4 regions of the Nonomuraea composti genome follow, and region 4 is predicted to be linked to each of the others. Evidence: riboswitches for the same ligand, from Rfam matches in the RefSeq annotation. Region 4 holds a riboswitch; each other region holds the start of a gene.
The links. A riboswitch is a leader RNA that binds a small molecule or an ion and turns the genes downstream of it on or off. The one in region 4 is predicted to bind cyclic di-AMP.
Positions count from the first base shown of each region.

Region 1: it holds a riboswitch for cyclic di-AMP, as region 4 does, so the genes downstream of both, HCN51_RS14790 (C40 family peptidase) here and HCN51_RS54145 (coiled-coil domain-containing protein) in region 4, are expected to answer to the same signal.
Region 2: it holds a riboswitch for cyclic di-AMP, as region 4 does, so the genes downstream of both, HCN51_RS12065 (C40 family peptidase) here and HCN51_RS54145 (coiled-coil domain-containing protein) in region 4, are expected to answer to the same signal.
Region 3: it holds a riboswitch for cyclic di-AMP, as region 4 does, so the genes downstream of both, HCN51_RS01405 (CHAP domain-containing protein) here and HCN51_RS54145 (coiled-coil domain-containing protein) in region 4, are expected to answer to the same signal.

Region 1 covers NZ_JAATEP010000009.1:47,617-52,881, forward strand. Annotated here, with positions in the region: gene HCN51_RS14780 (M48 family metallopeptidase) at 1-1,141, opposite strand, end outside; gene HCN51_RS14785 (hypothetical protein) at 1,153-1,974, opposite strand; gene HCN51_RS14790 (C40 family peptidase) at 2,088-2,645, opposite strand; cyclic di-AMP (ydaO/yuaA leader) riboswitch at 2,719-2,884, opposite strand; gene HCN51_RS14795 (C40 family peptidase) at 3,879-4,832, opposite strand; gene HCN51_RS14800 (NYN domain-containing protein) at 4,938-5,265, opposite strand, start outside.
Region 2 covers NZ_JAATEP010000007.1:50,270-55,534, reverse strand. Annotated here, with positions in the region: gene serA (phosphoglycerate dehydrogenase) at 61-1,650, shown strand; gene HCN51_RS12070 (SSI family serine proteinase inhibitor) at 2,190-2,597, shown strand; gene HCN51_RS12065 (C40 family peptidase) at 2,648-3,052, opposite strand; cyclic di-AMP (ydaO/yuaA leader) riboswitch at 3,260-3,405, opposite strand; gene HCN51_RS12060 (3-isopropylmalate dehydrogenase) at 3,504-4,541, shown strand; gene HCN51_RS12055 (branched-chain amino acid aminotransferase) at 4,774-5,265, shown strand, end outside.
Region 3 covers NZ_JAATEP010000001.1:307,569-312,833, reverse strand. Annotated here, with positions in the region: gene HCN51_RS01420 (hypothetical protein) at 1-76, opposite strand, end outside; gene HCN51_RS01415 (aldo/keto reductase) at 175-996, shown strand; gene HCN51_RS01410 (Gfo/Idh/MocA family protein) at 1,072-2,025, shown strand; cyclic di-AMP (ydaO/yuaA leader) riboswitch at 2,143-2,280, shown strand; gene HCN51_RS01405 (CHAP domain-containing protein) at 2,293-3,003, shown strand; gene HCN51_RS01400 (DUF6928 family protein) at 3,486-4,256, shown strand; gene HCN51_RS01395 (alpha/beta fold hydrolase) at 4,278-5,150, opposite strand; gene HCN51_RS01390 (CGNR zinc finger domain-containing protein) at 5,236-5,265, shown strand, end outside.
Region 4 covers NZ_JAATEP010000086.1:12,606-17,870, reverse strand. Annotated here, with positions in the region: gene HCN51_RS54160 (TrpB-like pyridoxal phosphate-dependent enzyme) at 1-977, shown strand, start outside; gene HCN51_RS63245 (50S ribosomal protein bL37) at 1,021-1,098, opposite strand; gene HCN51_RS54155 (DeoR/GlpR family DNA-binding transcription regulator) at 1,243-2,022, shown strand; gene galT (galactose-1-phosphate uridylyltransferase) at 2,019-3,095, shown strand; cyclic di-AMP (ydaO/yuaA leader) riboswitch at 3,164-3,308, shown strand; gene HCN51_RS54145 (coiled-coil domain-containing protein) at 3,314-4,270, shown strand; gene HCN51_RS54140 (alpha/beta hydrolase family protein) at 4,267-5,265, opposite strand, start outside.

The DNA of each region.
Region 1 (5,265 bases), on a different contig from region 4:
CCTCCCGCTGCGGGGCCCGCAGCAGCGTGTCGTAGACGACGATGCGGCGCGTGGCGCCGAAGCCCGACACGTACGCGTTGAGCGCCGTCGTGCGGCGCGAGGCGTCGGCCACCAGCACGTCCTCGACCGGGACGCCGTCACGGGCCGCCATGTCCAGCAGGTTCGTGCGCAGGGAGCCCTGCGGCATCGAGGTGAAGTCGTTGAACAGCGGCTCGAACACCACCGGGTACACGAACGACGTCACGATCGTCAGCGCGAACGCGCCCACCGCCGCCGGGATCCACCAGCGCCTGACCTTGCGCGCCAGCGCCACCAGGGCCAGCAGCATGACGCAGAGCAGGAACGCCTCCACGCCCAGGTTCTTCAGCCGATCCGCCGTCCAGCTGCCCCAGCCCTGGATGGACAGGCCGTAGTCGCGCAGGATCGTCTCGAACCACATCCCGAGCGGCCACCTGACCAGCTCCGTGATCGCGGTGATCACCAGCGCGCCGAGCACCACCCGCGCCCACCACGGGCCGCGCAGCCTGCCCAGCACCCTGGCGCTGAACGGGGTGGCGATCAGGATCCCCGCGATGATGACCGTCAGGCCCAGCGAGAGGTAGCTCGGCAGCGTCGTGGCCGCGTCGAACGCCTGCGACCTGGCGATCTGGGCGGCGTCGAAGTCGCGCGCCGGGTCCGGCGGGCCGCCGGACAGCACCCGCCACGGCGTGCTGAAGGCCGACACGGCCAGGATCACGACGCCCAGCAGGACCAGCGCGATGGCCGCCGGGCGCGTCGCCCTGGCGTCCTCGGGGGCTGCCGCCGTCACGGGCACCTCCTCACGATGCCCGTCCGCACGCTCCTCATTCGGAGGCGGTGGTCCGAACGTCACGGTGTCGTCGCTCGCGGGCACCCCGGCGGTCGCCTGGGCTCGGGCCTGGGCGGGCGCCTGCGCGGCTGCCGCCGGCTCGCTCTCCCCCGGCACCGTCGTCCCTCCGCCGAGGTGCGGGCGTCCGGCGGGGACGGCGTCCTCCGATTCCGCCGCCTCCTCGTCCGCGTGCCCCGCGGCCCCCACGGCGGCCATCGCCCCATCCGGTATCCGGTCTTCCCCGGTCACCTCGTCTTCCCGCGCCGCGTCATCGGCGTCTCTTCGATCGCTCATCTGCCTCCCCTTCACACGAGCCGATCCCGCACGTACGTGCGCCACCGTGCCGTCAGCGTGGCGACGGAGAGCCCCAGCGAGGCGAGCGCCCGATCGACGCCCGCCACCCGGGCTTCACGGTAGAGCCTCACCAGGGTCCCCTCACCGAACCGGTCAGCGAGGAAGCGACACGCCAGCCAGGCCTCCTGGTACGCCCGGGCAAGGCGGCCGGGGTCGGCCCCGTTCACGGCGAAAGCCTCAGGGCCGGGCAAAGCGTTCGGCAGGTGTCCGGCTCGTACCTCGGCCGCCAGCTCGGCGGCGGCCGTCGCGACGGGCAGCCCGGAGTCGCGGTAGCCGACGTAGTCGGCGAAACCCTCGTACAGCCAGACGGGCACGCCGCCGGTGCCGGCGACGACGTGGGTCAGCTCGTGGGTCAGGACGACGTCCCTGCCGGTGCGGTTCAGCCTGGCGAACGCCTCGGGCACGACGATCACGCGCCGCCCGTCGGCGACCGCCGCCAGCCCGTCGAGCGGGGTGGTGCGGGCCAGGCGGGCGGCGTCCCGTCCGGACTCGGGCAGGACGATCAGCGGCCGTACGGGCCGGCCGAGCACGCCCGAGACCCGCACCGCCGCACCGTCGGCCGTGCGCGCCAGCTCGGCCAGCGACGTCGGCGAGGCGCCGGCCGGCCCCGCGACCGTGGAGCGGGCACCGCGACTCACGGCCGTCCGCCGCCCCGGCCACAGATCGCGCAGCTCGGGAGGAAGGATGGGGGAACCGGGCAGCGGAGCGGCGGCGGAGGGCACGAGGATCAGCAGCCCCGCCACCACGGCCCGCCGGCTCACCCGCTCCAACACGATGCCCGATCGTAGTGGCCCGGACCGCGCCGGGCTCCAGCGCGTAAGTCCCCGGACAGGCGAGAGCCCCGTCCGGATCCAGGAAATCCTCCAAGAATCCGAACGGGGCTTCTTCACATGCCGGGACGAACCGCGCCGACAAAGGACGATCGGCGCCATCCGCTCAGCTTGTCGATGCGTACCCGTTCACCTGTCCGCGGCGAGTGGATCATCTTGCCCTTGCCGACGTACATGCCGACGTGGCCGAGCCCGCTGAAGAACATCAGGTCGCCGGGACGCAGATTGCGCCAGGAGACCTTGTGCCTGATGCGGGCGAACTGGCTGCTCGCCACGCGCGGGAGCTTGATGCCGGCCTTCTTCCAGGCGAACTGGACGAGACCGGAGCAGTCAAACGAACCAGGCCCTGTGCCTCCGTACCGGTACGGGTCACCGATCTGGTTCTTGGCCACGGCGACGGCCTTGCGGGCCTTCGCTTGCTGCCGAGCGAGCCTGGCCGCCCTTCGCTGGGCGGTCGTGGCCTTCCTGGACGTCTTGGCCGTGCTCGCCACCGCCGTGCTCATCGCCGCGGTGCTCGTCACTGCCTTGACCGTCATCGGAACGGCCGCATCGCTCGTCGTCTCCGCCCGAGCCGTTGGGGCATGGAGGATCAGACCTCCGGCCGTCACGGTCATCGTGAGTGCAACGCCACTCAGGGCAAGGCGGGACAGGCGGGGGTTCTGCAGGGGACTAGACAGGATTTCTCCTTGTGTCTTCCACGAACGCCTACCGGGTTAGCTGACGGATTCGGGCGTGGAAGTCGCCCTACGGCACGCATGGGCGCGCCGATTCACCCCTGATCCCTTGGGGACTTGGGATCGCTGGGTCCCCGGCTCCGTGCCTCCTGGCTGCACGGATTCGGCAGGCCGCCCTGGCCCCGACGCGAACTTGCTGGTGTGGGGATGGTCGGGGGGCGGCCGGCGGATTTTTATCTGTCTCACATCGGGAGGGACCGATGCGGGTTCGCGGGGACATGGCTTGTTCACCGCGACGACGCCAGAAGCTACGCCGAAAGGTCACGGATCGGCAAAGGGTGAGTCCGGCTGTAAAGATCAGACAGGAGGGTTTGTCAGGATCGAAATCCCTGCTGGAACATCGGGCTCCGTTACCGAAATGTGACCCTCCTCACACTTCAGAATTGACACATTTGTCAGGTCCCACCCGTCACATCCGTCACATTTGTCACACTTCAAACTGAGTATCGCCACTGGGAGCGCTCCCGCCCGCTCCGTGCCATGATGCGCGCCATGCCGGGGGAAGCACGGGTACCTACGGCTCCATCCGTATCCATCCCCGCTGAATGTGGCCCTCTCTGAAGACCTTGCGAGCCCCTCTCTACGATGGAGCATCGTAGATATTGCCGACCCTCCGCCCCAGACCCGCCGTTTCACGCGCCACCCGGGCAACGCGCGTCTCGTCGCGCCGCGGCGCACGAATGCGCGCACGACGCGGCGGCGCCAGGCGGCACACGACGCGGCACCCCGCCATGCAGCGCCCCACCACGCGCCGCCCCACCACGCGGCACCCCACTACGCGCCGCCCCAGCACGCGGGCCGCACAGGCGGCACTGCGCCGGGCAGGCGGATTTCGCGCGCCTGTCCGGCGCCGGGCCGGCGAGACGATGCGCGGTGGAGCTCGGCGCAAGGTGGGCGGCGCCCAAGGCGGGCTCTCCAGCCGCACCGGACAATCGCGCTGGGCACCACGCCGACCACCGCGCCGCCGGCGTGACCCGGTCCCGCCGCCACGCCAGGCGACCCCCTGCGACCTCCCCTGGCGGGGGGCGCGTGGCCGCACCCGTACGTGACCGAAACCCGGGCGGTCAGGGACCGAAATCGGCCCTCACCCACCGCCGCGCGAAAGCGGGACGATTACGGGCGGACCGCACCCACCAGCGACCGCCCGTAAGAGGAGAGCTTGACGACCTTGACGACGTCGCCCGTCTGCGGCGCGTGGACGATCTGCCCGTTACCCGCATACATGCTGACGTGTCCCAAACCCTCGCTGAAGATCAGATCCCCCGGCTGGAGCGCGTCGAGCGACACCCGGCGGCTGGCCCCCCACGACCACTGCTGCCACGTCGTGCGGGGCAGCGAAACGCCGGCCGCCGCCCAGGCCGCCTGGGTGAGGCCGGAGCAGTCGTAGCCGCGCGGCCCCGTGCCGCCGTAGATGTACGGCTTGCCCACCTGTGCGTACGCGAAGCGCAGAGCGGCCGCGGCGCTGCCGGAGGCGGGGCCGGTGTACTTGATGCCGACGCTGTTGGGGTTGCCGGGGTTGTAGGCGCCCAGCTTCTTGAGGAGTTTCTTCTGCTCGGCGATGAGCTTGCGGATCTCGGAGCGTTCCTTCTCGACGGCGTCGCGTTCCTTGTCGGCCTCTTCGAGCGCCACCTCGGCCTTGTCGCGCTCGACCTTCAGCCCCTTGTTCTCGCGGTCGAAGGCGGCCAGTTTCTCGGCTCGTTCCTGCGAGAGCTGCCCGGCCACCGCCCATCCGGTGAGCATGGCGGAGGGGTTGTCGGTGTTGAAGAGGCCGGGCCAGGAGGTGACGTCCTCGCCGAGCTTGTAGCTCTCGACGGCCATCCCGATCACTTGTGAGCGCAGGTCGGCGACGGTCGCCAGCTTGCGCTTGTAGCTGTCGTTCAGCTTCGTGTAGGTGCTCTTGGCCTTCTTGTAGCGCTCGTTCGCCTGGTTGAACTGCTCGACGACCTTGTCGGCCTTGTCGTTGAGCTTCTCGAGCTTGGCCTTGGCCTGCGCCAAGGTGGGGCGAGGATCGGCGTGAGCGGCTCCCGTCTGGGACAGCACCAGTCCGAACGCGAGACCCGCGGCCACCGGTACCCGGCCAAACCTCACTGTATCGCCTCCCAGGGATTACACCTGGGGCGAAATAGTACAGAAGTGGCAGGCGGGGTATTGCCAAACCTACCAATTCGTAATTTATGCGCGGCCGAGCCGGCGCAGCAGCAAGCCAGACGGAACGGGTCTGGCGCCCATGCGCCTGACGGACTCGGCGACCTCCCGGTCGGAGGACACCACGGCGATGGCGCGGCCGGGCGGCTCCGCGCGTACGAGCTGGCGGATGAGGTCGTCGGCGATCTCGCCCGGCGCGCTGAACAGCACCCGCACCCCGCGCGGCGCCACCACCTGCACGGGCGCGTTGAGCTCGGCCCCGTCGAACACCACGGTCACCTCGACCCTGGTCTGCGCCACCAGCCCGCCCAGCGAGGTCATGAGGCGGGTGCGCTGGTCGGCGAGGGTGAGGGTG
Region 2 (5,265 bases), on a different contig from region 4:
ACCGCCGGGGGGTTCCGTGGACGGTGACCCCCCTCCGCCGTGCCTTAAGGATGCACAGACGTGAACAAGCCCGTCGTTCTGGTCGCAGAGGAGCTGTCCGAGGCTGGCCTCGCCGTACTCGGTGCTGATTTCGAGGTCCGCCACACCGACGGCGCCGACCGTTCCCAGTTCCTGCCCGCTCTCGCCGACGTGGACGCGCTCATCGTGCGCTCCGCCACCCAGGTCGACGCCGAGGCCATCGCCGCGGCGCCCAAGCTGCGCGTCGTCGCCCGCGCGGGCGTCGGTCTCGACAACGTCGACGTCGAGGCGGCCACCAAGGCCGGCGTCATGGTCGTCAACGCCCCGACCTCCAACATCACCAGCGCCGCCGAGCAGACGATCGCGCTCATCCTGGCCAGCGCGCGCAACACGGCCCAGGCCCACGCCGCGCTGAAGAACGGCGAGTGGAAGCGCTCGAAGTACACCGGTGTCGAGCTCGACGAGAAGGTCGTCGGCATCCTCGGTCTCGGCAAGATCGGCCAGCTCGTGGCGCAGCGGCTGCAGCCGTTCGGCGTCGAGCTGATCGCCTACGACCCCTACCTGCCGCCGGCCCGCGCCGCGCAGATGGGCGTCAAGCTGCTCAGCCTCGAAGAGGTGCTCAAGCAGGCCGACTTCCTCACCGTGCACCTGCCCAAGTCCAAGGAGACGATCGGGCTCATCGGCGACAAGGAGCTGCACCAGGTCAAGCCGAGCGTGCGGATCATCAACGTCGCGCGCGGCGGCATCGTCGACGAGGGCGCGCTCTACTCCGCGATCAAGGAGGGCCGGGTCGCCGGGGCGGGCCTCGACGTGTTCGCCAAGGAGCCCTGCACCGACAGCCCGCTGTTCGAGCTCGACCAGGTCGTCGTCACGCCGCACCTCGGCGCCTCCACCCACGAGGCCCAGGAGAAGGCCGGCACCCAGGTCGCGCGCAGCGTGAAGCTGGCGCTGGCGGGCGAGTTCGTGCCCGATGCGGTCAACGTCCAGGGCGGGGCCGTGGCCGAGGACGTCAAGCCGGGCCTGCCGCTGGCCGAGAAGCTCGGCCGCGTCTTCACCGCGCTGGCCGGCGAGGTGGCCACCAAGCTCGACGTCGAGGTGCGCGGCGAGATCGCCGCCCAGGACGTGCGGGTGATCGAGCTGGCCGCGCTCAAGGGCGTCTTCGCCGACGTGGTCGAGGAGCAGGTCACCTACGTCAACGCGCCGCTGCTGGCCAAGGACCGCGGCATCACCGTCGAGCTGATCACCAGCTCCGAGAGCCCCGACTGGCGCAACGTCGTGACCGTGCGCGGCGTGCTCGCTGACGGCCGCACCGTCTCGGTCTCCGGCACGCTGTCCGGCCCGCGCCAGATCACCAAGATCGTCGAGGTCAACGGCTACGAGATGGAGATCGAGCCGACGGCCCACCTGTGCTTCTTCACCTACGCCGACCGTCCCGGCATCGTCGGCGTGGTGGGCAGGCTCCTGGGCGAGCACAGCATCAACATCGCCTCGATGCAGGTGGCCCGTGACGCCAAGGGCGGCAAGGCGCTCATCGCGCTGACCGTCGACTCCGCCATCCCCGCCGACGTCGTGGAGCAGATCGGGGCCGAGATCGGCGCCGAGAGCGGCCGCTCGGTGGACCTGGAGGACTGACTTCGCACCTGCTCGTGAAGGGCCGTCACCCGTCCGGGTGGCGGCCTTTTCTGTCTCAGCATGCAAGATACTAGGACTTCCGAGCAGATCCTCGGGTACTGTGGCTGCTAATGCGCCAGGTGCTCGTACTCATTGCCTGCCGCGGCGGGGCCTGTTAGGGCAGGTCGACGACCCGCCGCGGCGAGCGGTGTTGCGTCGGCCAGTAAGTCCCATCCGCCCGGTCCGTGACCCGGACCGCGAGATCAGGCCCGGTCGGGTTCGCGACCGGGATCCGGCTTCCCACTGGAACGCGTCCGCGAAATGAGCTGAGTGACATGTACGACATGTATGCCTGGAACCGTACGGAAGAGCAGCAGGACGAGGCCGCCGAGGCCCTGCAGACCGCGCTGGACCGGCGCGACAACGGCGGCGCCCCCCAGCATCCGAACCACTAGAGCCTCTTGGCGGTGCGCTCGACGGGGTGACGAAGACCTCCCCTTGTAGATACGGAGAGTATTGATAACTTCACTCTACGTATCCGTTCAAGAGGAGGTCCCCCCATGCGTGCGTCTGCTTCCGCTTCGCTGAGCATGATCCGGCGTGCCGCCACCGTCGCCCTGCCCGCCCTGGCCGCGGCGGCGCTGATCGCCGCTCCGGCCCAGGCGCAGGAGTCCTACCTGCGCATCACCACCTACCACGGTGGCAGCACCGCGCAGTGGTTCCTCACCTGCGGCCCCGACGGCGGGGTCCACCCCGAGCCGGGAGCCGCGTGCGACCGGCTGGAAGAGCTCGGCGGCGACCTCGACCGGATCCGGTTCCGCCCCGGCGTGGCCTGCCCGAGGATCTTCGATCCGGTGCACGTCGAGATCCGCGGTGACTACCTGGGCGAGCCGGTGGACTTCACCGACGACTACCCCAACCCGTGCTTCGTGGAGCGGCTGGCCGCGCCGATCGTGCCGGCCGTCTGAGGCGGGCGGGCGGCCCCGCGGGGGGAAGGCGGGGCCGCCCGCGCTTCGGCTCAGAGCGTGGCGGTCAGTGAGGCGGGCACCGGCTCACGGCGCTGTTCGCGCAGCTCCGCCCACTGGCGCACCCCCTTCGGGTCCGGCCGCACCGCGCCGACGAACGCCTGCCTGCGCCAGCTCGACAGCTTCTCCTCCTTCACGACGTCGCCCGAGTGCGGCGCGTGCACCATGTAGCCGGGCTTCGAGATCATCCCGACGTGGCCCAGGCCGCTGAAGAACACCAGGTCACCGGGCTTGAGCCGGTCCCAGTCGATCTTCCTGTCGAACGCCCCGTACTGTTCGCGGGCGGTGCGGGGCAGCTCGATCCCCGCCTTCTCGTACGCCCGGAGCATGAGCCCCGAGCAGTCGTAGCCCCGGTCGCTGGTCCCGCCCCAGACGTACGGGATGCCGCGCTTGTCCATCGCGAACTCGAGGGCGACCTTCCAGGCGGGCCTGGGCGCCTGGGCCAGGGTGATGCGCCGGATCTCGGCGCCGGTGAGGGTGGTGGCGTCCGCGTCGATGGCGGACCCGGTGGGTGATCCTGTGGCGGCCTGTGCGGAGGGGGTGTTGGTCAGGATGAGCCCGGCGGAGGCTGCCGCCGCCAGGGTGATGCCGATGCGAGACAGGGGACTGTCCTTCCATGCGGCCGACCGGGTTAGCTGACGGGCTCGGGCCTGGAAGACAGCCCTACGGCGCGGCGCGCCGATTCGCCCCTGGGGGGAAGGTGGGTCCCCGGCTCCACGCAGCGGCTGCGTGGATTAGGCCCGACGGACTCTAACGAAACGGCCAAAAGGTCGCAAACCCCTCAAACCGGACGTCCGACCACTGAGATGGTGTGTTCGTCAGACGAGACGAGCCGGTATGGTTGCCGTCATGGAGTCGCGTAACATCCGCCTGGCCGTCATCCCTGGGGATGGCATCGGCACCGAGGTCGTCGCCGAAGGGCTCAAGGTCCTTGAGGCAGTAGGCACGAAGATCGAGCCCACCCACTACGACCTGGGCGCCGCACGCTATCACCGTACCGGCGAGACGCTGCCCGACGCGGTGCTCGACGAGCTGCGCGGCTACGACGCGATCCTGCTCGGCGCGATCGGCGACCCCAGCGTGCCGCCCGGCATCCTCGAGCGCGACCTGCTGCTGCGCCTGCGCTTCGCCTTCGACCACTACGTCAACCTGCGGCCGGTCAAGCTGTTCCCCGGCGTCGCCACGCCGCTGGCCGGCACGCCGACCGAGAACATCGACATGGTCGTCGTGCGTGAGGGCACCGAGGGCCTCTACGCCGGCACCGGCGGCGTCATGCGCCGCGGCACGCCGCACGAGATCGCCACGCAGGAGTCGCTCAACACCGCCCACGGCGTCGAGCGCGTGGTGCGTTACGCGTTCGAGAAGGCCAAGGCGCGCCCGCGCAGGAAGCTGACACTCGTCCACAAGACGAACGTGCTCACCTTCGCCGGCGACCTGTGGCAGCGCACGGTCAACCGCGTGGCCGAGGAGTACCCCGAGGTCAGCACCGACTACTGCCACATCGACGCGGCCTCGATGTTCTTCGTGACCCAGCCCGAGCGCTTCGACGTGGTCGTCACCGACAACCTGTTCGGCGACATCATCACCGACCTCGGCGCGGCCATCGCCGGCGGCATCGGCCTGGCGGCCAGCGGCAACATCAACCCTGAGGGCGCGGCGCCCAGCATGTTCGAGCCGGTGCACGGCAGCGCCCCCGACATCGCCGGCCAGGGCAAGGCCGACCCCACCGCCACCATCCTGTCGGTCTCCATGCTCCTCGACCACCTCGGCCTGCACGACGAGGCGGCCCGGGTCGAGCGGGCGGTCGCCGCCGACATCGCCGAGCGCGGCGCGGGCCGTAGTACCCAGCAGATCGGTGACGACATCACCGCGCGAGTATCCGGCTAGGACCGCCTAGCCCCGTACGTACGCGCCTGGCGGTCCGAGGAGGACTGCCGGGCGCGTTTTCGTGTACCCGGACCACGGCGGCAATCCGGGCTGACCACCCCATCAGCCGCTTGCCATCCCATATAGCGAGACAATAGGAAGTACGGACAGCCCCGACGGGTGTGACAGCCTCCCGGAGGGGTGACCGGATTCCGGTAGATTTCGGTAGACCGTAGAGAGAAGGACCGACGTCATGACCATCGCTCAGAAGCTCAGCTTCGACGTGCAGCTATCCGACCACGCTCGCACCGCGGCCGAGCGGGAGCAGGTACTGGCGAACCCGGGATTCGGGCAGACGTTCACCGATCACATGATCTCGATCGACTACACCGACGGCCAGGGCTGGCACGACGCCCGGCTCATGCCGTACGGGCCGCTCTCGCTCGACCCCGCCACCTCGGTCTTCCACTACGCGCAGGAGCTGTTCGAGGGCCTGAAGGCCTACCGGCAGATCAGCGGCTCGATCGTCACCTTCCGCCCCTACGCCAACGCCGCCCGCTTCAACCGCTCGGCCGCCCGCATGGCCATGCCGGAGCTGCCGGAGGAGACGTTCGTCGAGTCGCTGGAGCTGCTCGTCGAGCACGACAAGGAGTGGGTGCCCACCACCGAGGGGCACAGCCTCTACCTGCGCCCCTTCATGATCGCCACGCAGGCGGGGCTCGGGGTCAACTACCCGTCGAAGACG
Region 3 (5,265 bases), on a different contig from region 4:
GCCCGGCGTGGTGGGCCTCGACGGCGCACAGCATCTGGAGCGGGGACTCCACCCAGGCCGACGCCTGTTCGACCACTCGTTGCCCTCCCAGCGGGGTGATGGCGCGTTAACGACCGCTTCAAGCTAGCCCCACCGCCTTAAGCCGTCAGAAACGCTGCATGAACAATGGAGGGTATGAATTCGCTCATGCTCAACACGGACGGCGTGCAGATCCCGCAGCTCGGGTACGGCGTCTGGCAGGTTCCCGCCGACGAGGCCGAGCAGGCGGTCACCACCGCGCTGCAGGCCGGTTACCGGCACATCGACACCGCGGCCGCCTACGGCAACGAGGAGGGCGTGGGGCGGGCCGTGCGCGGGAGCGGCCTGCCGCGCGAGAAGGTGTTCGTGACCACGAAGCTGTGGAACGGCGACCACGGCCGCGCCGAGGCCGCCTTCGACGAGAGCCTGGCCAGGCTGGGCCTCGACCACATAGATCTCTTCCTGATCCACTGGCCGGTGCCGAAGCAGGACAAGTACGTGCAGGCGTGGAAGGCGATGGAGAAGATCTACCGTGACGGCCGGGCCAAGGCCATCGGGGTCTCCAACTTCACCGTGGAGACGCTCACCCGGCTCATGGACGAGACCGGCATCACGCCGTCCATCAACCAGATCGAGCTGCACCCCTACCTGCAGCAGCGCGAGATGCGCGCCTTCCACGAGGCCAACGGCATCCTGACCGAGGCGTGGAGCCCGCTCGGGCAGGGCAAGGGGCTGCTGTCGGACCCGGCGCTGGCGGTGCTGTCGGAGAAGTACGGAAAGACGCCCGCGCAGATCGTGCTGCGCTGGCACCTGCAGCTCGGGAACGTGGTGATCCCGAAGTCGGTCACGCCCGCGCGGATCAAGGAGAACATCGGCGTGTTCGACTTCATTCTCGACTCGGAGGACATGTCGGCCATCGGGGCGCTGAACAAGGGGCAGCGGCTGGGGCCGGACCCTGACACGTTCAACGTGGCCTGAGTGACAGGCGTGGCACGGGTGACGCCGCGCCCTTTAATGACATATTGCCCTTTACCTCCCCTATAACATCTCCGGATGCGAGATTTCACTTGGGGAATTGCGGCCACCGGCGGTATCGCCCGCACCGTGGGGGCCGCCATCGTGGCGGAGCCGGGCATGCGGGTGGCCGCCGTCGGCTCACGGAGCCTGGCCAGGGCGCGGGCCCTGGCCGCCACGCTGGAGGCGGAGTCGGCGTACGGCTCCTACGAGGAGTTGTGCGCCGACCCGGGGATGGACGCGATCTACGTGGCCACCCCGCACGCGCAGCACCTCCAGGTGGCCGAGGCGGCCATCGCCGCAGGTAAAGCCGTGCTCTGCGAGAAGCCCCTCGCCGCCACCGTGCAGGACGCGGAGAAGATGGTGCGGCTGGCGCGCGAGGCGGGCGTCTTCCTGATGGAAGCCATGTGGATGCGGTTCAACCCGCTCGTCCGGCGCATCGCGGACGATCCGCGCTTCGGCGAGATCCGCTCGGTGCAGGCGTCGTTCGGCTTCGCGGCGCCCTACGACCCGGCGCACCGCCTCTGGGCTCCCGAGCTGGGCGGCGGAGCGCTGCTCGACCTCGGGATCTACCCGTTCGGGCTGGCCCAGCTCCTCCTCGGCATGCCTTCCGGCCTGCGCGTCACCGGCTCCCTGGCCCCCAGCGGGGTGGACGCGGAGGCGGCCGGCGTTTTGCTCTACCCCGGCGGCAGGCACGCTCTCGTGGCGGCCTCATTGCTCGGGAATTACCCGAACCAGGCCAGTGTTGTAGGTACTCAGATGCGGGCGGACCTCCAGGCGCCGTTCTGGGCTCCGCAGCGGATCGTTCTCACCGGGCCCTCCATGGAGCCGGAAGAGCATGTGCTCGATCCGGCCGACAACGGATATGCCGGAGAGATCCGCGAAGTCCGCGCCGCAGTGGCCGAAGGCAGGACCGAATCCTCGATCATGCCTCTTGACGAATCCCTTGCCATGATGGGGCTTCTGGCCGACGCTCGCAGGCAGATTGCCTAGCTGGGCTTTTATGGATTTGTAATCCTCTTGCCTCATGTATTACCTTATGGGGCACATCGGGACATACGTCCGGTTTGTCCGGCTATGTCAGACCATCGCACGAAAGATCGCAGGATCGTCCTGCGACCGCTGAATCCGCCTTCAGGCGGAACCGGGGACCCAGGTCCTTTGGGGCGAATCGGCACTCCGGTGCCGTAGGGCAGCTTCCACGCCCGAGCCCGTCAGCTAACCCGGTAAGCGGCATGGAAGCAAGGAGCACCTCCCTCGATGGCCAAGCACCGTATCAACGCTGTCTCGAAGACCAACATCGCCCGCGCCGCCCTCGGCGCCACCGTCCTCGCCTCGGCCCTCGGCGTCAACGCCATGACGGCCAACGCCGACACCGCCACGGGCGTCGCCGCGGCCACCGCCGCGAAGCACCCGGCCACCGCCCTCGCCGCCCACAAGGCCGGCTCGGCGGACGACCGCGCCGAGACCAAGATCAACGTTACCGCTGACCAGGTCCTCGCCATGGCCAGGGCCCAGGTCGGCACCTCCGAGAACGCCGCCGGCGGCGGCACCAAGTTCCAGCAGTGGTACGCCAACTCCCAGCGCGCCGCCGAAACCGTCGCCCGCGACGGCGGCAGCCGCACCGCGTACCTGAACGCCGCCTGGTGCTCGATGTTCGTCTCCTGGGTCGGTGAGCAGACCGGCGCCCGCCCGCAGGTCGGCTGGGACGCCTACACCGTCGCCCACGCCAAGTGGTTCGCCGCCAACCACCGCTGGGGCACCGTCGCCAAGCCCGGCGCCGTCGTGTTCTTCTCCTGGAGCGGCGGCAAGAGCCTGAGCGACATCCAGCACGTCGGGTTCGTCGTCAAGGACAACCAGAACGGCACCATCTCCACCATCGAGGGCAACACCGGCAACGGCAAGGTCGAGGAGCGCATCCGGCCGAAGTCGCAGGTCGTCGGGTACGGGTACCCGCAGTACGCCGGCTGACGGAACGTTCCAGGGCCTGATCGCCCGCCCTTCACCTTCCATGTGACGCTCACGAGCGCGCGTCCCCACCGGGGGACGCGCGCTCGCGCGTTGCCGGGGTCTTCCGGGGGGCCGCGCCGCGCCGGGCGGCGCGCCACGGCTCGCGCGTTGCCGGGGTCTCACCGCCGGACCGTGCCGGGCGGCGCGCCACGCTGCCCGGCCACCTCGCCAACCGGCCGACCAGGCACAGCGCCACCCACCCGCCTCGACCAGGATCTTCGCTGTGCCGGGCAGCGCCGTTGCGCCAGGCAGCACCGTTGCGCCGGGCAGCGCGGTTACGGTCGGGCGGCGTGGCTGCGGTCGAGCGGGCCGGTCCCGGGTCGGGCGGGCCGGTCCCGGGTCGGGCGGGCCGGTCCCGGGTCGGGCGGGCCGGTTCTGTCGGAGCGGCTCGCTACCTTGCTTCTTCCGAGGTTGTTCTGAGCACTCACCCCCCGGAGACCCGCATGGGAGCCAAGACCGGCGTCATCGCCTACTCCTCCTCCGACACCCCACTCCCCCGCCTGCTCCGCACCCCCGCCCGCCCCGACGCGGCCGCCACCGCCGCCCTGATCGAGCGCTCCTTCCCCGGCTGGCGCATCTCCCCGGCCGAGCCCGGCACGCTGTTCGACGACATCCGCCCGCCCGACGACCTCGCCTACGCGACCAGCTTCCCCGGCGTCGACCTCATCTGCTGCGCGCACTTCATGCTCGACCACCCCTCGCAGCTCCCCGCCCACCTGGTGGCGGCGAGTGAGGGCCGCCGGCTCGTGCTGCACGCCATGCACAGCGTCGTCGACTGGCTCGCCTTCGCCGTCTGGGAGGACGGCCGCCTCGTCCGCTCCCTCAGCCTCTCCCCCGGCAACGGCATCATCGAGAACGTCGGCGAGCCGTACCCGTTCGAACTGCCCTACTGGAACGGCGAGCACCCCGTCCCGCCCACCCCCGACGAGCCGGACGAAGAGCCGTACCCGCTGCCGTTCCACCCGCTCGAGCTGGGCGAGGACGCGCTGCGCGAGCTGCTCGGCTTCACCATCGAGGGCACGGTCGAGCCCGGCGACGTGGACGCGGAGGAGGTGGAGCTGCTCGGCTTCACCGTCATCGACCCCGACGGGCCCACGCCCGAGGAGCGGCGCGCCGAGTTCGAGGCCCTGGTGGCGCGGATGGGCGAGCCGCGCATCTTCCGCCCCCAGCCCGACGGCTCACTCAAGGAGGTCGGCTGGGACGACCTCGGCTGACAGCTCCCCCGAGCGCGCCGGTCAGCTCCACACCCGGTCGAGAAAATCGGCGATGAGCGGCGCGATCTCCGCCAGGTGCGTCTCCAGCGCGAAGTGTCCCGTCGCGAACAGGTGCAGCTCGGCCTCGGGCAGGTCGCGCAGGTAGGCGCGGGCTCCCGGCTCGGGGAAGAACGGGTCGTCGGCGCCCCACGTGATGAGCGCCGGCGGGGTGTGCGTGCGCAGCCACTCCTGCCAGATTCCGTACCGCTCCACGTTGGTGTGGTAGTCGAAGGCCAGCGCCACCTGGGCCTCCTTGCGGCCCGGCAGGTCGAGGAAGTGCTGGTCGAGCGTCCAGCCGTCGGGGGCGATCACCGCCGGGTCGGGGACGCCGGTCTCGTACTGGCGCCGGGTGCCGTCCAGGGTGAGCAGGTCGCGGATCGTCCCCTCGGCTCCCGGGGTCTCGGGGCGCAGGGCGACGAAGTCCCTGGCGCCGTCGGACAGGCCCTCGGTGTAGGCGTTGCCGTTCTGCACCACCAGGCCCGCGATCCACTCCGGGTGCCGCTCCGCCAGCCGGAAGCCGACCGGCGCGCCGAAGTCGAAGACGTACATGACGAAGCGGGTCAGCCCGAGCCGCCGCACGAAGCCCTCCGTGACGTCGGCGAGCCGGTCGAAGGTGTACGTGAAGCCGCCGGGCGCCCGGGTGTGGCCGAAACCGGGATAGTCGGGGGCGATCAGCCGGTAGCGGGCGCCGAGGACGTCCATGAGGCGCCGGAACTGGTGCGAGGCGGACGGGAAGCCGTGCAGGAGCAGGAGCACGGGGGCGTCGGGGCGGTCGGGGTGCGACTCCCGGTAGAAGACGTCGACCCCGTCGATGTCGACGTGGTGGTGCGTGATGCGCGGGACCGTGGGCAGCATGCCTAATTCCTTCTCCGGTGGATGATGCATTAGGTATAGCGCGGATCCTTCTAATGGGTCAATAGCGGGATGTACCATTAGAGACATGAGCGAGCTCGGACCGCTGACCGGGGAG
Region 4 (5,265 bases):
ACGCGCGCGAGGGCGTGCGGCTGCTGACGACCGAGACGGGCGCGGGCCAGTGGGGTTCGGCGCTGGCGTTCGCGTGCGCGCAGTTCGGCCTGGAGTGCCGGATCTGGATGGTACGGGCCTCCTACGATCAAAAGCCCTACCGTCACGCCCTCATGCGCGTGTACGGCGCGACGGTGCACGCGAGCCCGTCACCGGTGACGAGCGCGGGCGGCAAGGTGCTGGCGGCGGATCCCGGCTCGCCCGGCAGCCTGGGCATCGCGATCAGCGAGGCGGTGGAGGTGGCGGCGGCGACGTCCGACGCCAGGTACGCGCTCGGCTCGGTGCTCAACCACGTGCTGCTGCACCAGACGGTGATCGGCGAGGAGGCGCTGGCCCAGCTCCCGGAGCCGCCCGACGTGGTCATCGGCTGCACCGGTGGCGGCTCGAACTTCGCCGGCCTGGCCTTCCCGTTCCTGCGGGAGAAGCTGGCGGGGCGCTCGCGGACGGTGTTCCGTGCGGTGGAGCCGGCGGCCTGCCCGTCGTTCACGGGCGGCACGTACGCCTACGACTTCGGTGACACGGCCGGGTTCACGCCGCTGCTCAAGATGCACACGCTGGGGCACTCGTTCGTGCCGGACCCGATCCACGCGGGCGGCCTGCGCTATCACGGCATGTCGCCGCTGCTGTCGCACATGTACGAGCTGGGCCTGTTCGAGGCGGTCACCCGCAGCCAGAACGAGTGTTTCGAGGCCGGTGTCCGCTTCGCCAGGACGGAGGGCATCCTGCCGGCGCCGGAGCCGACGCACGCGCTGGCGGAGACGATCGCCGAGGCGCTGCGCTGCAAGGAGAGCGGCGAGGAGAAGGTGATCCTGACCGCGTTGTGCGGTCATGGTCATTTCGACCTGGGTGCTTACGAGCGGTATCTGGCGGGTGAGCTGGAGGACTACACGCTGCCTCGGGAGCGCATTCAGCAGGCGCTCTCCGAGTTGCCGTCCTGAGTGCGAGGGTGGCCGCTCGCGGGCGGGCGGCCACCCGACGGCGTCATCGTGCTGTGGGGCGCTTGCCGTGGTTGGCCTTCTTCTTCTTGCGTGCCTTGCCCTTGCGTGCGCGCCTGGCCATGAGCTCGCCTCCGGTGTGCCTGCGGCTGATCGGTGAGCCCTCACCGTCTCCCGCCGCGCTGACCAGCGCAAGCGTTCCGCCGTAACTAACATTCCCCAACAATTCCGTGTCATAATTTGGTGGAATCTGTTGGAAGGAGCGGGCGTGCTCGCACAGCAGCGTCAGCAGGCGATTCTCGAACGCGTGCGCAGCAACGGCGGCGTCCGGGTGGCCGATCTCGTCCGCGAGCTCGGCGTCTCCGACATGACCATCCGCCGCGACCTCGAGGTGCTGGCCGAGCGCGGGCTGCTGGAGAAGGTGCACGGCGGCGCGACCGCGCTCGGCCCGGGCTCCACGGAGGAGCCGGGCTTCACCGCCAAGTCCGCCCGCCAGCAGCCGGAGAAGGAGGCCATCGCGCGGCACGCGGCCACGCTCGTCCGCCCCGGCACGGCCGTGGCGCTGTCGGCGGGCACCACCACGTGGGCGCTGGCCCGTCACCTGATCGGCGTGCCCGAGCTGACCGTGATCACCAATTCGATCCCGGTCGCCGACGTCTTCCACCGCAACCCGCGCGCCGACCGCACGGTCGTGCTGACCGGCGGCGTACGCACGCCGTCCGACGCCCTGGTGGGCCCGGTCGCCGTGGCCGCGATCCGCCGCCTGCACGTGGACACGCTCTTCCTGGGCGTGCACGGCATGAGCGTGCGCGCCGGGTTCACCACGCCCAACCTGCTGGAGTCCGAGACCGACAGGGAGCTGGTGGCGGCCGCGACCCGGCTGGTCGTCCCGGCCGACCACACGAAGTGGAACACCGTCGGCATCAGCACCATCGCCGAGCTGAGCGAGGCCGACGTGGTCATCAGCGACGCGGGGCTGCCGCAGGACGCACGCACCGAGCTGGCCGAACGGGCCGGCGAACTGATCATCGCGGAGGCCTCCTCTTGAAGCGCACCATCACCCATCTGGCCGACGGCCGGGAGCTGATCTACTTCGACCGGTGTGACGACGCCGACCGGAGCGCGATCGACCGGCGGGCCCTGGAGCCGCGCCCGGTGGCCTCGGAGCTGCGTTACGACCCGCTGACGGAGGAGTGGATCGCGATCGCCGGGCACCGGCAGACGCGTACGTTCCTGCCGACCGGCGGCACGGCCGAGTGCCCGCTGTGCCCGTCGTCGGAGACGCGCTCGTCGGAGATCCCGTCCTATGACTACGACGTGGTGGTGTTCGAGAACCGTTTCCCGTCCTTCTCCACCAATTTCGGCACTTATGAGGATCCGGGCGGGCTGAGCGAGGTGCGTCCGGCGGCGGGCAGGTGCGAGGTGGTGTGCTTCACCTCCGACCACGACTCCTCCTTCTCCAAGCTGTCCGACTCCCAGGTGGAGCTGGTCATGGAGGCGTGGGCCGACCGCACGGCGGAGCTGTCCCAGATCGAGGGCGTGGAGCAGGTGTTCTGCTTCGAGAACCGGGGGGCGGAGATCGGCATCACGCTCGCGCATCCGCACGGGCAGATCTACGCCTACCCGTACGTCACGCCCAGGACGAAGCTGCAGCTCGGCGCCGCGCGGCGGTACACGAAGGGGAACCTGTTCGCCGACGTGCTGGCCGCCGAGCGGGAGGCCGGGGTGCGGGTGGTGGCCGCCAACGAGCTGTGGACGGCGTTCGTGCCGGCCGCCGCGCGCTGGCCGTTCGAGGTGCACGTGTATCCGCACCGGCAGGTGCCGGACCTGGCGGCGCTGACGGAGGCGGAGCGGGCGGCGTTCGCGCCGCTCTACACCTCGGTGCTGCGGGCGTTCGACGGGTTGTTCGGCGTGGTGATGCCGTACATCGCGGCCTGGCACCAGGCGCCGGTGCGGGTCGACAGGGAGCTGGGCTACCTGCATCTGGAGCTGTTCAGCATCAGGCGGGCGGCGAACAAGCTCAAGTACCTGGCGGGCTCGGAGTCGGCAATGGGGGCGTTCGTGAACGACGTGCTGCCGGAGGAGGCGGCGCGGCTGATTCGATCACAGATAGATCACTAATAGATTTCTACTTAAGGTCGCATGACTCGTGATCTACCACTAATATCCCCATATGCACCGGCCGTAACGGCCGTAGCACGCCTAATCCCGGGCGCCTCGCCCGGGAGCCGGGGACCCAAACCGCACCTGGGGTGAATCCGCTACGGCGGTAGGGAATCGCACCTCCCTTGCCCGAACCCGTCAGCTAACCCGGCCGGCAGAGGGAGAGGAACATCCACGTGGCGGCTTCGTCCCCCGCGATTCTTGCCATCGGACTCATCACCGCCACCGCCGTCGCCTTCTCGGCGGCCCCCGCCTCGGCGGCGCCCAAACCGACCGAAGCCGAGCTGCGCGCCCAGCTCAAGCAGCTCAACAGCAAGGTCGACAAGCTCATCGAGAAGTACAACCTCAAGCGCGTCGAGCTGGCCAAGGCCGAGGACGCCGCCAAGGCCGCCGCGGCCAGGGCCGCCGCCGCCGAGCGGACGCTGGCCGAGGCGGAGCAGCGCGTCGCCGACATCGCCCGCCTGCGCTACCAGAACGGCGACCCCTCCGCGCTGCCCGGCTTCCTGCTCCCCACGGACGCCGACACCGCCGCCCTGCTCGAACAGCTCACCGCCGAGCAGCAGGCCCTCGTCGCCACCGTCGCCAAGGCCCGCGACGACAAGAAGAAGGCCAGCGAGGAGGCCGCCGCGCTCACGGACAAGATCAAGGCGGACGCCGCCGAGGTCGACAAGCAGCGCGACGAGGCCGAGGACGTCATCGACGACATCAAGGACAAGCTGGAGGACCTCGTCCCCTTCGGCACGGGCCGCAACTCCGACGGCTCCTGGGCCCCCGAGCTGCCCTCGGGCCCCGACAACATCACCTCCCGCACGCGGCTGATGAAGGCCCAGGTGGAGAAGAACTTCGCGCTGCCGTTCGCGGTCGGCTGCTTCCGCTCGGGCTCCAGCGGCGAGCACCCGCTCGGGCGGGCCTGCGACTTCATGATGAGCTCGGGCGGCTCGATGCCGACCGCCGCCAACCAGGCGCTCGGCGACCGCATCGCCGCCTGGGCGCTGCAGAACAAGGACAAGCTGGGCGTCAAGTACGTGATCTGGAAGCAGCGCATCAACCAGGGCTCGGGCTGGCGGGCGATGTCCGACCGGGGCAGCATCACCGAGAACCACTACGACCACGTGCACATCTCGATGAACTAGCCCCCGGCCCGAACGATCCGCACCTCCGGGTGACGCGGCGACGGCTCGTCCAGCACGGGCCGTCGCTGCGCTTTGAGGTGCAGGTCGAGGAAGGCCGCCACGTACGTGCGGGTCAGCTCGGCCGCGCGCGGCCCGGTCAGGGCGCCGTACGCGGGCGTGAGGCCGAGCGCGCCGGCCAGCAGCGGCCCGTCGGTGAACGCCTGGTGGTCCGCCCCTTTCACCACGATCCACCGCTTCCACCCGGCCAGCAGATCCCAGTCGCGCTCCCACGACGGGTCCCGGCCGCCGGGGACGTGCTCCGGCCCGCCGAGGAACAGGAACGGCCTGGTGAAACCGCGCTTCGGGATCCTCGCGTACGTGCTGCCGTCCATGTCGATCCCGGCGCGGATCCGCGCGTCCTTCACCATGGCCGCCACCGCGGCGGCCCCGCCGATCGACTGGCCGGCCATCGCGATCCTGGAGCGGTCGATCACCTTCGAGCCGGCCCACGCCGACGGCAACCGGTCGAGCACGAACGAGACGTCCGCCGCCCGCCCGGCGGCGACGACCGCGCCGAACCCGGGGTCCGCGTCGCTGTCGCAGGCCAGGCACTCGGCGATGGTGCCGTCTTCCAGGGTCGTGGCGTAGCTCTCGTACGGGTGGTCGATCCCGGCCACGACGTACCCCCGGCTGGCCAGGTCCTCCGCCAGGGACGTGAGGGCGCTGACCGGCTTGGTGAACCCGGGCGAGAGCACCACCAGGGGAAGCTTCCGCCCGGCGGGCTCGGCGTCCACCACGGCGTTCGTCCGCGTCCTGCTCAGCGTGTCGTACGGCGCGCTCGCGATCCTGCCGCCTCTCATGAGCAGCTCGGACTCCTCGGCCGTCATGTACGCCGCCCGCCGCCCGTCCTTGCGCCCCGTCGGGTACCAGAGGGTCACCTTCAGCTGTCTGACCTTGGCGTCGAGGTTCCAGGGATCGGGACGGGAGGCGTCCTTCAGGTGCAGGACGGTGGTGCC